DNA from 2 places in the Anaerobacillus sp. 63XJN7_5_ISO-PGPR-S23-430 genome. Region 2 is predicted to be linked to the other one. Evidence: riboswitches for the same ligand, from Rfam matches in the RefSeq annotation. Region 2 holds a riboswitch; the other holds the start of a gene.

Region 1 (7,360 bases), 800 kb from region 2:
CTCGATAAGCATGCTTTTCCCGTACCACTTCACGCAAACTATAGTTACCGAAGCACTTGGGGCGATCGACGTGGCTGGGGCGGACTTCGAATTCACGAAGGAACGGATATTTTCGCTTCTTATGGTGTTGGAGTGAAAGCGACAAGTTACGGAACTGTCGAAACGAAGGGGTGGAATGAATACGGTGGATGGCGGATCGGGATTCGGGATATCGATGGCAATTACCACTACTATGCTCACCTAAATGGGTTTGAAAAAGGCATTGAGAAAGGTCATGTTGTACAGCCAGGTGAAATCATTGGGTATGTTGGTAGCTCTGGATATGGACCAAAAGGAACGGCTGGAAAGTTCCCGCCACATCTTCACTATGGCATCTATAAAGACAACGGAAGAACAGAATGGTCGTATGATCCCTATCCTTCGTTGAGGCTCTGGGAACGACAGGAACGAATACGCAACAAAAAGTAAGCAAAAAAGAAGAACTAGCTCGCTAGTTCTTCTTTTTATGTTCTATTGTTTTTTCGATACTCTTACAGCATTCAAAATGCTAGCCGCAAGACCACCCCATATAATAACCATTCCAACTACCATCATGAAAATCGCGCTACCACCCATATTAGCTTACCTCCTTATACTTTTGCTGTTCAGCTTTCGCATCCCATTTCTTTAGGCTGAATAGAATTCCAACCAGAAGGGCGAATCCTGCGACAGCCCAGCCACTATAAAGAATAAAGCCGTTTGAGTAGCCTTCATAGTTCCCAGTCGGTGTATCAAACTGACGAAGAAGATTTGTCTTAAAGAGATCGAACATCATATAACCAAGTACGAGAGGAGTAATGACTCCAAGACAAGCTTTCCACCAGTACTTCAGTGAAATGTCTGAAATGCCGTTTGCATGTGACTCAAGCGTATTAAGCTCACGAAGTACCCATGCTACAACAACCACCTCCACTAGTCCTACAAAGGCAATTCCGAACTGGTTAATAAAGTAATCAGCTGCGTCAAGGAAGAACAATCCGCCTTGCGTTGCAAACAGAATCGAGATAATAGAGGAAATCCCTCCACCAATTAGAACAGCTTTCGTACGAGAAATTCCGAACTTCTCAGAAACACCTGCAACATATGTTTCGGAAATAGAAATCAGTGAAGACAAACCTGCAAGTACAAGTGAAGCAAAGAATAAGAATCCGAACAACCCGTTCAAAGCTGGAAACTCATTGATTATTTGCGGGAAGACAACGAAGGCTAGTCCTACGCCACCGCTCACTACTTCGCCAACGCTAAGCCCCTGCTGCTGAGCCATAAATCCAAGCGCTGAGAATACCCCGATACCTGCTAGAAGCTCAAACGCCGAGTTACCAAAACCAGTAATAAACGCGTTATTCGTAATATCTGATTTCTTAGGTAAGTAACTAGAATAAGTAATCATAATAGCAAAAGCAATGGATAAACTGAAGAAAATTTGTCCGTATGCAGCAACCCAAACACTTCCTGAAGTAATGCTGTCAAAATTCGGTGTAAAGAATGCATTTAGACCTTCAGCAGCACCAGGCAGTGTCACTGCTCGAATCACAATGATTAAGAAAAGAACAATTAATGTAGGAATGAAAATTTTATTAGCACGCTCAATTCCCTTTTTAACACCTGCAAGAAGTACGCCAAGTGTAATGATCCATACTGCAATTAATGGGAGAAATACGCCTGGTACGATACTACCTGTTTGTCCAGGATCAACCGTTAATTTCAGATAATCATTGAAGAGGAATGCTTCTGTATCAGAACCCCAACTTTGATTAAATGCAAAATAGCTATAAGAGATGGCCCACGCAATAATTACCGCGTAGTATGTGGAGATGACGAATGCAACGATAACGCCCCACCACCCAAGCCATTCCATCTTCTTATTCATTCGAAAGAACGAAAGTGGTGCGGATCCACGGAATTTATGACCCAATGTAAATTCAAGAATAAGAATTGGGATTCCGGCTGTTAATAATGCAAATAAATAAGGAATAAAAAATGCTCCACCACCGTTGTCATAGGCTACGGCCGGAAATCTCCAAATGTTCCCTAGACCTATTGCTGAACCAACTGCGGCTAATATAAAACCAGCCCTTGTCCCCCATTGCGCACGATTTTCCAAATAAATTACCCCCTTAGACAAATGTTAACCTTTTTCACCATAAGCCCCCTTCCAGAAAAAGGTTAAGACTTTTAAGTAAATTCAGATTATTTTGTTTATAGTATATCTAGTACGTATGTCCTTGTCAAAACAATCTTTTTACATTTTTCGTATGAATCGTTCAATTTTCTATATAAATCTCTCCTTTTTTGTGAAAATACATAAAAAAACAGGAGGAATATCCTCCTGTTTGATTAATGATTTGCCATTTCAACTGGTCTGTTGGCATATTTTCCTTTTAGCATGAAAATTAATAATCCGAATAGAATCGCTGTTGCCACAAGACCAAGAATGGAACTACCAGTAAAGCCAAGAACCAGATATCCTAGTAACGAAATACCTGCAACGAGCAATGCATAAGGCAACTGTGTCATCACATGATCGATATGGTGACTACCCGCGCCTGTTGAAGAAAGAATTGTTGTATCCGAAATTGGTGAGCAGTGATCTCCAAATACAGCTCCTGCAAGAACAGCGGCAAGTACAGGAAGCATGTAGGTAGGATCCGTAGCAGCAGCAATCTCTCCTGCGATCGGAATCATAATGCCAAATGTTCCCCACGAAGTTCCCGTTGCAAACGCCATAACACCTGCAAGTAGGAACAAAATAGCTGGTAAGAAGCCAATCACAATGTGGTCATTAACAAGTCCTGCAAGATACTTACCAGTCCCTAGTGAGCCGATAATTTCAATCAATGTCCATGCAAAGAAAAGAATGTATACGGCTGGAAGCATTGATTTAATGCCTTCCCAAATTCCTTTTCCAAGAACCGCTCCACCCATTCGTTTTGGAAAGAAGAAGAGGAGAGAAGTTATAAGTCCAATGATTCCACCATAAAGGAGAGAAGCAGCAACGTCTGTATTTTCAAAGACAGACAAAGCTGTCACGGCTGTATCCGTTCCGCTAACAGCCTGAATTCCTGTGATGACCATAAACGTCACAGTACCAGCAATTAGCATAATAATAGGCCATGCAAGATCAGCTACTTTCCCCTTCTCACTTTCAGGTAGTCCTGATGTTTGACCAGGTACGGCACCTTGATTCGGATCAAGCACTTCTCCTGTTTTCTGTGCACGGTCTTCATGTACTCTCATTGCCTTAAGATTAATGTCAAAATAACTAACAAAGAACACCATCGCAAGTGCAAAGAGAGCATACAAATTCATTGGAATCATTCTGATAAAAGCTTCTAACGCGCCAACACCTGTAATGCTATGCGTTGCTAATACACCACCAATTAACGCGATGATATAAGCGCCCCAGCTTGAAATAGGTGAAATAATACACATTGGTGCTGCAGTTGAATCAATGATATAGGCAAGCTTTGCCCTTGAAACATTGTGCCTGTCCGTAATCGGTCTACTTACGTTCCCAACTGCGAGCGAATTAAAGTAATCATCAATAAAAATAATAATACCAAATACCGCTGTGACAATCTGTGCGCCTACTCTTGTTTTCACGCGTTTCATGGCCCACTCGCCAAATGCGCGACTTCCACCTGATATCGAAATAAAGGCCGTCATCATCCCTAATAAAAGCAGGAAGAAAATAATGTACATGTTCCAAGTATTTAAACCACCGCTCTCGGAATCAATGAAGATCCCTTTTACGATTGTATAAATTTCTTCTAATGAATTAGGTACACTCCAATTGTTGATCATTAGCGCACCAAGAATAATGCCTACTCCTAAAGAAGGAAGCACTTTTCTAGTCACCACTACCATTAGCAAAGCTACGAGTGGTGGAATAATGGATAGAACTGAATTCTCCATGAATATCCTCCTAATATATGATTGGTCATCATAACCGGAATGGACGCCTATCCCTCAGCCTTCTCGTCGTGTTTGAACGCAAAAAAGCGAGCAATGATAGGATTGGTCCTATCATTGCTCGCTTCACCGAGTCAATGTTAAGTGTCCACCCCGATCAGTAGTTCTCCATTACAAGTTAGACTCATAATGACAGTTCGACACTTCTTCAATGTCGCCCCAACACAAATAATGTGACCGTTATTTATGCTTCGGCAGATCTCCCTTTCGATGCTGATCATTGGTGTCATTCTCCCAACACGTACTCATGAGGATCTGCTCCTCTACCTCATCGTATAAGATAAGGAACAATATTAAGTTCAGTTTTAAAGTATACCTTACTTTCGTTGTTTGTGCAATTGTAGATTATTCCAGAGATATTTCTATTAGAAGGGAACCATTTTTTTAGCTATCGACATTGAACATTGAAGCTGGTTAATGGCCTCCTTGTCTTAATCTGGCTTCGGCAAAACGATCGATGGATTTCCACCATTTCCATTATCACCATTATAATAATAAGGAACGTCTCCCTGAATAAATAAATCTCCAATTTTTACAGAGTTCGAAACTTCAGTATTCTTTGTAGAGAAAGGAATAATTACGTTCATCTCAACTTTAATATTGATATACACTTCAAGATACGTGTTGTTAATTCCCGTTTCTTTCACCTTTGTATCAATATTAGAGACCACATCTCCAATCATTTCAAACCGTACTGGAATCCTCGGCCCAAAATTTGAAAGAAGAACATTATTTGTAGCCATCCCTAAAGGTATGGAGTATACGATTCCTTGTTGATTTTCGGTACCTTCGTAATCGATATCTATATCATTCTTAAAGGTTTCCAGCTTATCTAAATCACCAGCTTCAACATAATCTAAGTAAGTTTGAACTCGTTCTGTGGCCTCTGAGATCAATCGATTATAAACTTGCGAGTTAAAGCTATAACTTGGTACTTTTTCGGAATCATTACCATGAACGATAATTAAATTCTCAACGTCAATACCGTCTGCGATCTTCTTTGAAATGGCATCATTTATTGCTTGCGCAGCAACTTGACGTGTTTTTGTTTCAGCAATACTGATTAAGCTTGGTTCAATTCCTTTATTAACAATCCATAATCCTTGAACAGTAGTAAAGATAAAAATAATAAAGGAGATGACAAAAACATATCGAAAGGGAAGCGGCCCCTTTCTAAAGAATTTTCTACGAGTTCGAAACAACATGAACCCTCCCTTCTCTTCTTCATGTATATGCCATGGAGATGAGAAGTATGGACAATTTCCTAGAAAGAGCCAATATCAAGCTATTAAATGTTTCATAATCGAAAAGAAAGCCGTAGCAAGTGCTACGGCTTTCTTCACATCATCTTAAGCATCGCGTCTCTACCCTTAGTTCCAAGTGTAATGCCTCGCGCTTCTGCTTCAAGCGTAACAGATTCGAGCGGTGCATCAAGCAGTTGTTCAATAGACCGTACACCAACAGCTCTTCCTGCGATAATCTTTCGGTCACTTAACTTTTCATTAAGTAAGGCTACATCGAGTGCGCCGCACATGATATACCCATTGTCATTCATGACCGCTAGAAAATTCGTTTTCGGAAGCTGCATACTGACCGCTGTAAAAGGATGACCGTCAATCATGATTGGTGACATAGTGATCACGTCATTCCCGCCTCCTGACCTGAATGAATATCACTATATCTATATGAGACAAAGAGCATGTTTGACAATCAAACACTGAAAGTTTTAATGTCTATTTTCTAAACGCCATGCAAGGAGATCTCGAAGCATTTCAGGTAAAAAGTATTTCTTTTTAGCATGCTTCATTTGAGGATAGAATTTCCCAAATGTGAACATATCAGCCGTGGCAACGGCATATTCTTCATCAGAAACAAGCTTATTTCCGTTGTGAAAAACATCTGTTACATGATAGAGGCCGTCGTCCATTTTGACAGAGGTAACCTCAAGCCCATCGAATGCCATGATCCCCATTACCTCTCCTCGGAAACCGAGACCTTTAAAACTTAAATTCACTATTTCATCTGACATAGAATAAGAAATGATTTCTCGTAACTCGCTTCCTTTTAGCACCACTTTGCAAGGATTAACAGGATGAGGGCAAATGCGATGAAGGTCTTCTCTTGATACATTTCCTTCTGGTAACCCATCAAGCAACATACCAGCGTTAATCATGCCAATATCCGCTCCACACCACTCTCTAAGAGCGGCAGCTAACTCATCAGCTAGAACCGAGCGTTGAAACCATTCAGATTCAAGAGGCTGTTCAAGACGACAGACGACCTCTTCAAGCATCTTATGTGCATCAATATTTAGTTGTTGAATCATCGCCTTCGCTTCCTCGTCTTCTTTACGATTCCGGACGGTTATCGCATATGCTTCCTTCTCAATCACTTTCTTTGTTTCCATATCAAAACAAATCGAAACTTCTCCAACGTAATTCCCGTTTTTACCAGACTGAGTAATAAGCGTATCCTCTACAAGCATGCCATGCTTCAGCACATGATGCGTATGGGCTCCAATAATAACATCAAGCCCATTCATTTCCCTTGCTAGCTGTTCATCATTACCTAAGCCCATATGTGACATCAATACGACAACATCTGATTGACTGCGTACTTCATCAATGAGGGACTGTAAGAAATGGAATGGAGAATCAATCTGCCATCCAAGTAGTGAGTAGAATTGTTCATAAGGGATGGTAACACCTATAATTCCTACTTTAATGCCATTTAACTCATGGATCTTGTAAGGTACAGCCCAGGAAGGCCTTGTACCATCTTGATGATAAAGGTTGGCGACAATCACCTCGAACTTAGCGTCTGAATAAAGCTCTTCTAGTTCTTTTTTTGAAAACGTAATACCCTCATTGTTACCGATAGTGGCATAATCATATTCCAGCTCATTTAGTAACTGAACGTTACCTTTCCCGACAGTTCCTTCTGTCATTGGATGCACCTTATCAGAGTGATCTCCTAAATCAAGAAGGAGATAAGGTGTCCCTTGAAGCTCATGCATTCGCTTCTTCTCTTTCAAATATGAAGAGACTTTTGACCAATTTGCGAAATGACTGTGAAGATCGTTTGTATAATAAAATTGTAATGTTCTAGAAGTCAAGACACTCTTCCTTTCTTATCCCATCGTTCCCTGCCAGATTAATCGGACACCTACAATAATTAACATCCATCGTAAAATAACAACCACTGATTTGTCCGAAAGTTTCTGATTAATAAATGAACCGCATTTTGCTCCAATCCATGCACCTGGAATGAGACCGATTAGTAAAAACCACTGAATGTTACCAAGTGCTAAATGCGTCAGGGTACCCGTTATACTTGAAAGAAAAATCAT
Region 2 (7,360 bases):
TCGCAACTGAAGCCTGATGAAGTGAAGGAATTGATTAAACAAAGCCAGAATGGGGACCAGGGAGCCAGAGACCTCATTGTTCAAAAGAATATGCGTCTCGTCTGGTCCGTTGTGCAGCGATTTCTAAATAGAGGGTATGAAGCGGATGACCTGTTTCAGATCGGTTGTATTGGTTTGTTAAAATCCGTGGATAAGTTCGATCTAAGTTACGATGTGAAATTCTCCACCTATGCGGTACCAATGATTATCGGGGAAATTCAGCGCTTCATTAGAGATGATGGAACAGTGAAAGTGAGTCGATCCCTTAAAGAAACCGGCAATAAAGTTAGGAAAGCGAAGGATGAGTTATCGAAAACGCTCGGCAGAACGCCGACAATTAATGAAATTGCAGAACGAATAGAAGTCACGCCGGAAGAAGTTGTCATGGCACAAGAAGCTGTAAGGGCACCAACTTCTATTCATGAAACGGTTTATGAAAACGATGGAGATCCTATCACTTTACTCGACCAAATTGCCGATCATACAGATAGTGCTTGGTTTGATAAATTAGCCCTTAAGGAAGCATTGCAGTATCTTGATAATCGTGAGAGACTAATTGTTTATTTAAGGTATTACAAAGATCAAACTCAGTCTGAAGTGGCAGAAAGACTGGGGATTTCTCAAGTTCAAGTATCGAGACTTGAAAAGAAAATATTAAAACAAATTAAAGAACAGATGAGCAAATAGCTCATTCTGTTCTTTTTTGTTTGCAAAGGATTTTTTTACCAGAATAATAATAGAGCTATCACTAAGATTAATGAATGGATGATATAAAAAGGACCCAAACTTCTAGGGAATTAATGGTACTTAGGTTGCTAAAGAATGAGAGTCATTTGGTAGAAACATACTATAACCAATATGCCCCTTGAATAAGGAGGTGGAGGATCATGGATAGTCAGATAATATATCTTCGACTTAGGCAAAAAAAGAAAGTACCACCTAATAAGAAGTTATTGATTGGTGATATTGCTCAGCTCATAGGAGAAGATTCTTGTTGTAGTAAGGTGGAGAATATCCAGATTTACCATGTGACGAAAGAGGATAAGAACTTAGTCGTAATCGATGTTATGAAAGTCATTATGTCCATCCATAGCGAAATGGAAAACGTTGAGATTCAAGTAGTCGGTCCTACACAAACGATTGTAGAAGTTCAGTATCCAAAGAAGAAATTAGCACCCGTTTATTTTGTTCTTATCTGGTTTTTATTATTTATTGGTGCGGCCCTCGCTATTATGAATTTTCATGAAGACGTCAGTATGAGAGAGGTTCATCAGCAAATATATAAAATTGTGACTGGAATCGACAATCCAAAACCACTGCTTCTACAAGTACCATACTCATTTGGACTTGGAATTGGGATGGTCCTGTTCTTTAACCATCTTTTCAAAAAGCGGTTTAACGAAGAACCTAGCCCACTTGAAGTGGAAATGTTTAATTATCAACAGGACCTTGATCAATATGTAATCGTTCATGAGAACGAAGAAAACGGAAATTCGAAACCATGAATGCTCAATTTCTCTTAGTGATGTTAATCGGATTTGCTGAAGGGATTGCGGTTGGGGCTGGATTTGTTGCATTTCTTTCAGTTCTTGGCATTATCCCCAGGCTCACTCAATTGTCCAAAACGTTACACCTCATTCGTTTTTATGAATGGGGGATCATTGTAGGTGCTGTAGTGGCAAGTTGGTTATCGTTAAGAAATCCAACTCTTGGCCTGCCCAAATTTGTAGTGATCCCAATTGGACTCGGTGCAGGTATATTTATTGGGATGTTAGCAGCAGCATTAACAGAAGTACTTAATGTCTTGCCAATATTAACGAAACGGATTGGGTTTATAGATAAAATTTTGGTTTTACTAATGGCTATAGTACTTGGTAAAGTATTCGGATCATTGTTTCATTGGACAATTTTTGTGGATGGAGGGATCAAGTAATGAAAAAATCATTAAACGATCAGGAAAAGTATAGTCAGAACATTAAAGAGTATCAGCCAAAGCCGCCGTATTTTTTCAACTGCATAAAAGCGTTTGTTGTAGGCGGGTTTATTTGTATGTTCGGGCAAGGTGTTCAGAATTTCTATATCAATGTCTTTGATTTTTCTAAAGAAAATGCTGGAAACCCGACTGTAGCCACTCTCATATTGATCGCAGCTTTATTAACGGCTTTCGGTTGGTATGACAGGCTTGGTCAATTTGCGGGAGCAGGTTCAGCTGTACCAGTTACAGGCTTCGCTAATTCGATTACTAGTGCTGCTCTCGAGCATAAAAGCGAAGGGATTGTACTTGGTATAGCAACCAATATGTTTAAACTTGCTGGCTCAGTCATCGTGTTTGGCGTCGTTGCGGCTTACATTGTAGGGATGGTCAGAATGATTTTTAAAGCCCTGATATAAGGAGAGAACCTGTATGAAATCAGGAAAGCAAACATGGAGTTTTTCAAATGTTTATTTACAATCAGTAGGTACAGCAACAGGCCCAAAGGAAGCAGAAGGTCCATTTGGAAATTCGTTTGATGTGACCTATGCTAACCTTCATTGTAATCAGGCAAATTGGGAGCTTGCTGAAAGAAAATTGTTAGAAGATGCAGTAATGAGTTGTTTGAAGAAAAAAGAATTAGCTCCTGATCAAGTTGATGTTTTTGTAGCGGGTGATCTATTAAATCAAATCGTAAGCGCAACTTATACAGCAAGGTCTAATCATATTCCTTTTCTAGGTGTTTTTGGAGCATGCTCGACATCCATGGAATCCCTAGCGATTGCATCTTCTCTAGTTGATGGTGGTTTTGCTGAGAGGGCTATTGCTGGAGTGAGTAGCCATAATGCAACTGCTGAAAGACAGTTCCGTTATCCAACAGAATATGGAGGTCAGAAACCTGGTACTGCGACATCAACTGTAACTGGTGCTGGAGCTGCGTTAGTTAGTCAGGAGTTATCGGACATTCAAATCTCTGCGGCAACGATTGGAAGAGTAGTTGACTGGGGAATCAAGGATCCGTTTGATATGGGGAGTGCGATGGCGCCAGCGGCAGCAGATACATTGGCCACACATTTTGAGGATCTAAATGTAAAACCTTCAGATTATGACTTAATTGTTACTGGAGATTTATCTGCAGTTGGTTCTCCGATTGTTCGTGATTTATTGCTTGAGAAAGGGTTTGACATTACTAATAATCATAATGACTGTGGGTTAATGATCTATCGACCTGATCAGAAGGAAGTATTCGCAGGTGGAAGCGGGTGTGCCTGTTCGGCGGTTGTTACGTATGGTCATCTCATTGAGCTTCTAAAACAAGGGAAGTATTCAAAAATTCTAGTTACTGCTACAGGATGCTTGCATAGCCCCGTTATGGTGCAACAGAAAGAAAGTATGCCTGCTATCGCTCATGCAGTGGTTTTTGAGCGAGTTGGAGGTGAGGAATAGTGGAATACTTCATTGCTTTTGCAGTAGGAGGAGCCATTTGTGTTGTTGGTCAGTTATTGCTCGATATTTTTAGATTAACGCCTGCTCATGTAATGTCATCTTTTGTGGTGACTGGAGCGATTCTTGACGGTTTTGGTATATACGATCGACTGATTGAATTCGCAGGAGCAGGTGCGACAGTCCCAATTACGAGCTTTGGGCATTCCTTGCTACATGGGGCGATGCAGCAAGGAGAGGAACATGGATTTATAGGCATTGCAATGGGGATATTTCAGTTAACTTCAGCTGGAATTTCATCAGCTATTGTTTTCGGATTTATCATAGCCATTATATTCAAGCCAAAGGGGTGAATGAATTGAACAAGCGGCGGGTTATTTTCGTTACTGATGGAGATCTTTACGCGCAAAAAGCAATTGAAAAAGTGGCTTCGGATATTGGCGGGAGATGCATTAGCCAATCAGCAGGAAATCCAACCCCGCTTGCTGGTTATGAAATTGTTTCCCTAATTAAAGAAGCTCCACATGATCCAATCTTTGTAATGTTTGATGACAGTGGTTTTCCGGGTGAAGGTTATGGAGAACTAGCGATGCAGGCTGTGGCTGAGGATGAAGATGTTGAACTACTTGGTGCGATTGCAGTTGCCTCGAGAACACACTTCTCTGAATGGACGAGAGTAGATGTTTCCATCGACAGGGATGGTGAATTAACGCATTTCGGTGTTGATAAGAATGGATTTGCTGATATGGAAGCTGGGAGAATAGATGGGGATACTGTATCTATTTTAGATAAACTGAATGTCCCAATTATTATAGGTGTCGGTGATATAGGTAAAATGTCTGGGCTTGATGATCCGGAGGTTGGGTCGCCTATAACATTGAAAGCCGTTCAAATTCTGCTTGAAAGGAGCGGTTTCTATGACAACAAAAATGAATAACAAACAAAAAATATTTAAAAAATTAAAAGAAAATGAAGACTTCTTGAAAAAATCAATTGGCATTGGGGAAAGTTTTGACGTAGGTGTACGTAAACTCAAGATTTTGAATAAAGAAATACAATTCTATTATTGTACTGGTTTATGTGATACATCAATCATTGTTGAAATCATGCGAGAATTGATGGAATTAGATGATCATCATCGCTTGACCGTTAAATTCGAGCAAGTTATCCATAATCATTTACCCCATCAGCAAGTAACAAAAGTAGAGACGTTCGATGAGGTCGTCGATCAAGTTCTTTCTGGACTGATCGCTGTATTTATGGAAGGCGAAGAGATTGCTTACATTATTGATGTTCGAAAGTATCCAGGTAGAACGCCTCAAGAGCCAGACACTGAGAAAGTGATCAGAGGTTCTAGAGACGGTTTCACAGAAAATATTATTGAGAATACTGCACTTACTAGAAGGCGTATTAGAGATGGTCGTTTGCGTAATGAAATATTTCAAATCGGAGAGCGTTCCAAAACGGATGTGTGTATCACTTATATTCAGGATGTAGCTAACCCAAACTTAGTTGAAATCATTAAGAAAAAACTAAAAGAAATTAATATTGATGGTATTCCTATGGCTGATAAAACTGTTGAAGAGTTTTTAGTGCATCAGGCGGGAAATCCTTTTCCACTTGTACGATATACGGAAAGGCCAGATGTAGCCGCATCCCATTTGTTAGAAGGGCATGTCTTGATTATCGTCGACACTTCTCCGAGTGTTATTATTACGCCAACAACCTTTTTCCACCATGTTCAACATGCAGAAGAATACAGGGAAGCTCCATTACCAGGTGCATTCTTGAGATGGGTCCGCTTTGGAGGAATGCTAGCAGCGCTATTGTTACTTCCCCTGTGGTTATTGGCGGTATATGAACCTGGGTTGTTGCCTAAATCGATTGATTTTATTGGGCCAAATGATGAAACGAATGTGCCGATATTTATTCAAATCATTCTTGCAGAAATTGGGATCGAAACACTGAGAATGGCCGCCATTCATACGCCTACCCCGCTTTCTACAGCGATGGGTTTAATTGCGGCTGTATTAATTGGTCAAATTGCCATCGATGTAGGATTATTTGTTCCAGAAGTTATTCTGTATGTTTCTATTGCGGCTATAGGTTCTTACGCAACGCCAAGTTATGAGTTATCAATAGCGAACAAACTAGTTAGATTATTACTACTTTTCCTTGTCTTTTTCTTCAGAGTTCCAGGATATATAATAGGCGTGACAGCTATTATTCTCTTCCTAGTCGCCTTAAAGCCATTAAATACACCTTATTTATGGCCATTCATTCCTTTTAATGCAAAAGCGTTTATTCAAGTGCTAATTCGCGTTTCTGTTCCTTTGACAAAATTGCGTCCAAGTATTACAGAGCCCCAGAATGAAACGAAGCAGCCGGACAAACCACTTGCCGAATCTTAAAAAGTATGATAATTTATTTCTTAATTGAATAGACCTCATTGAACGTAATGGGGATAGAGGCGCAAAACGAATGAGTAAGATATCTGAGCATAGAATGGAATGCGAAGACGATATCAGAAAGGTCAATTTGCCGAAGTGAGAAAGGACCCATCCTTTTCTTGCTGGGCTGCTGCTGAATAAGTTGCAGACTGTCACTGGAGGATGAATTTCTTTCAGTGGTGAGCTAATCCAACTCGTGAGGATACGGAGAAAACAGCCTATCTATAAAGTTGGCTGTTTTTCTTATTGTGTGGAGGGAGCTCGCATTTATATAAGCGAGAGGGGAGAAATGATTGTGAATTTATACGGTACATCTGCAGTTTCAGAAGAGGGGCATTTAACAGTTGGAGGGATCGATACGGTCCAATTAGGAAAAAAATTTGGCACTGCGTTATATGTTTATGATGTGGCTATGATTCGAGACAAAGCAAGGGCGTTTCGAAGTGCCTTTGAACGTGAGAATGTAAACTATCAAGTAGCTTATGCTAGTAAGGCCTTTTCATGTATGGCAATGATTCAACTTGCAGAAGAAGAAGGATTAAGTTTGGATGTTGTATCCGGTGGAGAGCTTTATACTGCTTTGAAGGCAGGTTTCCCCGTGGAGCGTATTCATTTTCATGGAAATAACAAAAGTGAATCTGAAATTAGAATGGCGCTTGATGCAGAAATAGGTTGCTTCGTTGTTGATAATTTTTACGAATTATCTCTCCTTGAGCAAATTGCAGAAGAAAAAAATGTGAAAGCTAATGTGCTGTTGCGTATAACACCAGGTATTGAAGCACATACGCATGATTATATTTTAACAGGCCAAGAAGATTCTAAATTTGGTTTTGATTTACAGAGTGGTCAGGTAGAACGCGCGATATTGGATGTAACAAAAATGAGTGCTGTTCATCTTCTTGGACTTCATTGTCATATAGGCTCACAAATTTTTGAAACAAATGGTTTTGTAATGGCTATTGAAAAGATTTATAGCTATCTTACAACGTGGTATGATGCCTATGGTTTTGAGCCTGAAGTCCTTAACCTTGGTGGAGGATTTGGAATCCGATATACGAGTGAAGATCACCCATTACCAGTAGGGAACTACATCGAAGCTATGATTGAAACAATCAGAAATCAGGTAACAGGGCAAATGAACATGCCTGAGATCTGGATTGAACCTGGTCGTTCACTAGTAGGAGAAGCTGGACTGACGTTATATACGGTTGGTTCACACAAAAATGTTCCAGAGTTGCGACATTACCTCGCTGTAGATGGAGGGATGACGGATAATTTACGCCCTGCTCTCTATCAGGCAAAATATGAAGCCACAATAGCAAATCGAATGAATGAAGCAAAAGACCACCTATACTCTGTAGCAGGAAAGTGTTGTGAATCAGGTGATATGTTAATTTGGGATTGCCAGTTACAGCGAGCGATTGCTGGTGATACGATGGCTGTTTTTTCAACGGGG

What was found. Region 2 has a riboswitch for lysine ahead of lysA (diaminopimelate decarboxylase). Riboswitches for the same ligand answer to the same signal wherever they lie in the genome.
Region 1: linked by a shared signal. The riboswitch ahead of AC0VYJ_RS17380 (Na+/H+ antiporter NhaC family protein) and the one ahead of lysA (diaminopimelate decarboxylase) in region 2 are both predicted to bind lysine.

The regions. Positions count from the first base shown of each region.
Region 1 is NZ_CM149686.1:3,322,298-3,329,657, forward strand. Features, by position in the region: gene AC0VYJ_RS17365 (M23 family metallopeptidase) at 1-468, shown strand, start outside; gene AC0VYJ_RS17370 (methionine/alanine import family NSS transporter small subunit) at 511-615, opposite strand; gene AC0VYJ_RS17375 (sodium-dependent transporter) at 617-2,143, opposite strand; gene AC0VYJ_RS17380 (Na+/H+ antiporter NhaC family protein) at 2,377-3,954, opposite strand; lysine riboswitch at 4,105-4,285, opposite strand; gene yunB (sporulation protein YunB) at 4,443-5,213, opposite strand; gene AC0VYJ_RS17390 (YunC family protein) at 5,351-5,644, opposite strand; gene AC0VYJ_RS17395 (bifunctional metallophosphatase/5'-nucleotidase) at 5,738-7,126, opposite strand; gene AC0VYJ_RS17400 (sulfite exporter TauE/SafE family protein) at 7,142-7,360, opposite strand, start outside.
Region 2 is NZ_CM149686.1:2,523,378-2,530,737, reverse strand. Features, by position in the region: gene sigF (RNA polymerase sporulation sigma factor SigF) at 1-726, shown strand, start outside; gene AC0VYJ_RS13365 (stage V sporulation protein AA) at 927-1,544, shown strand; gene AC0VYJ_RS13360 (stage V sporulation protein AB) at 1,541-1,972, shown strand; gene spoVAC (stage V sporulation protein AC) at 1,972-2,430, shown strand; gene spoVAD (stage V sporulation protein AD) at 2,444-3,457, shown strand; gene spoVAE (stage V sporulation protein AE) at 3,457-3,807, shown strand; gene spoVAEA (stage V sporulation protein SpoVABEA) at 3,813-4,391, shown strand; gene AC0VYJ_RS13335 (spore germination protein) at 4,372-5,865, shown strand; lysine riboswitch at 5,912-6,099, shown strand; gene lysA (diaminopimelate decarboxylase) at 6,200-7,360, shown strand, end outside.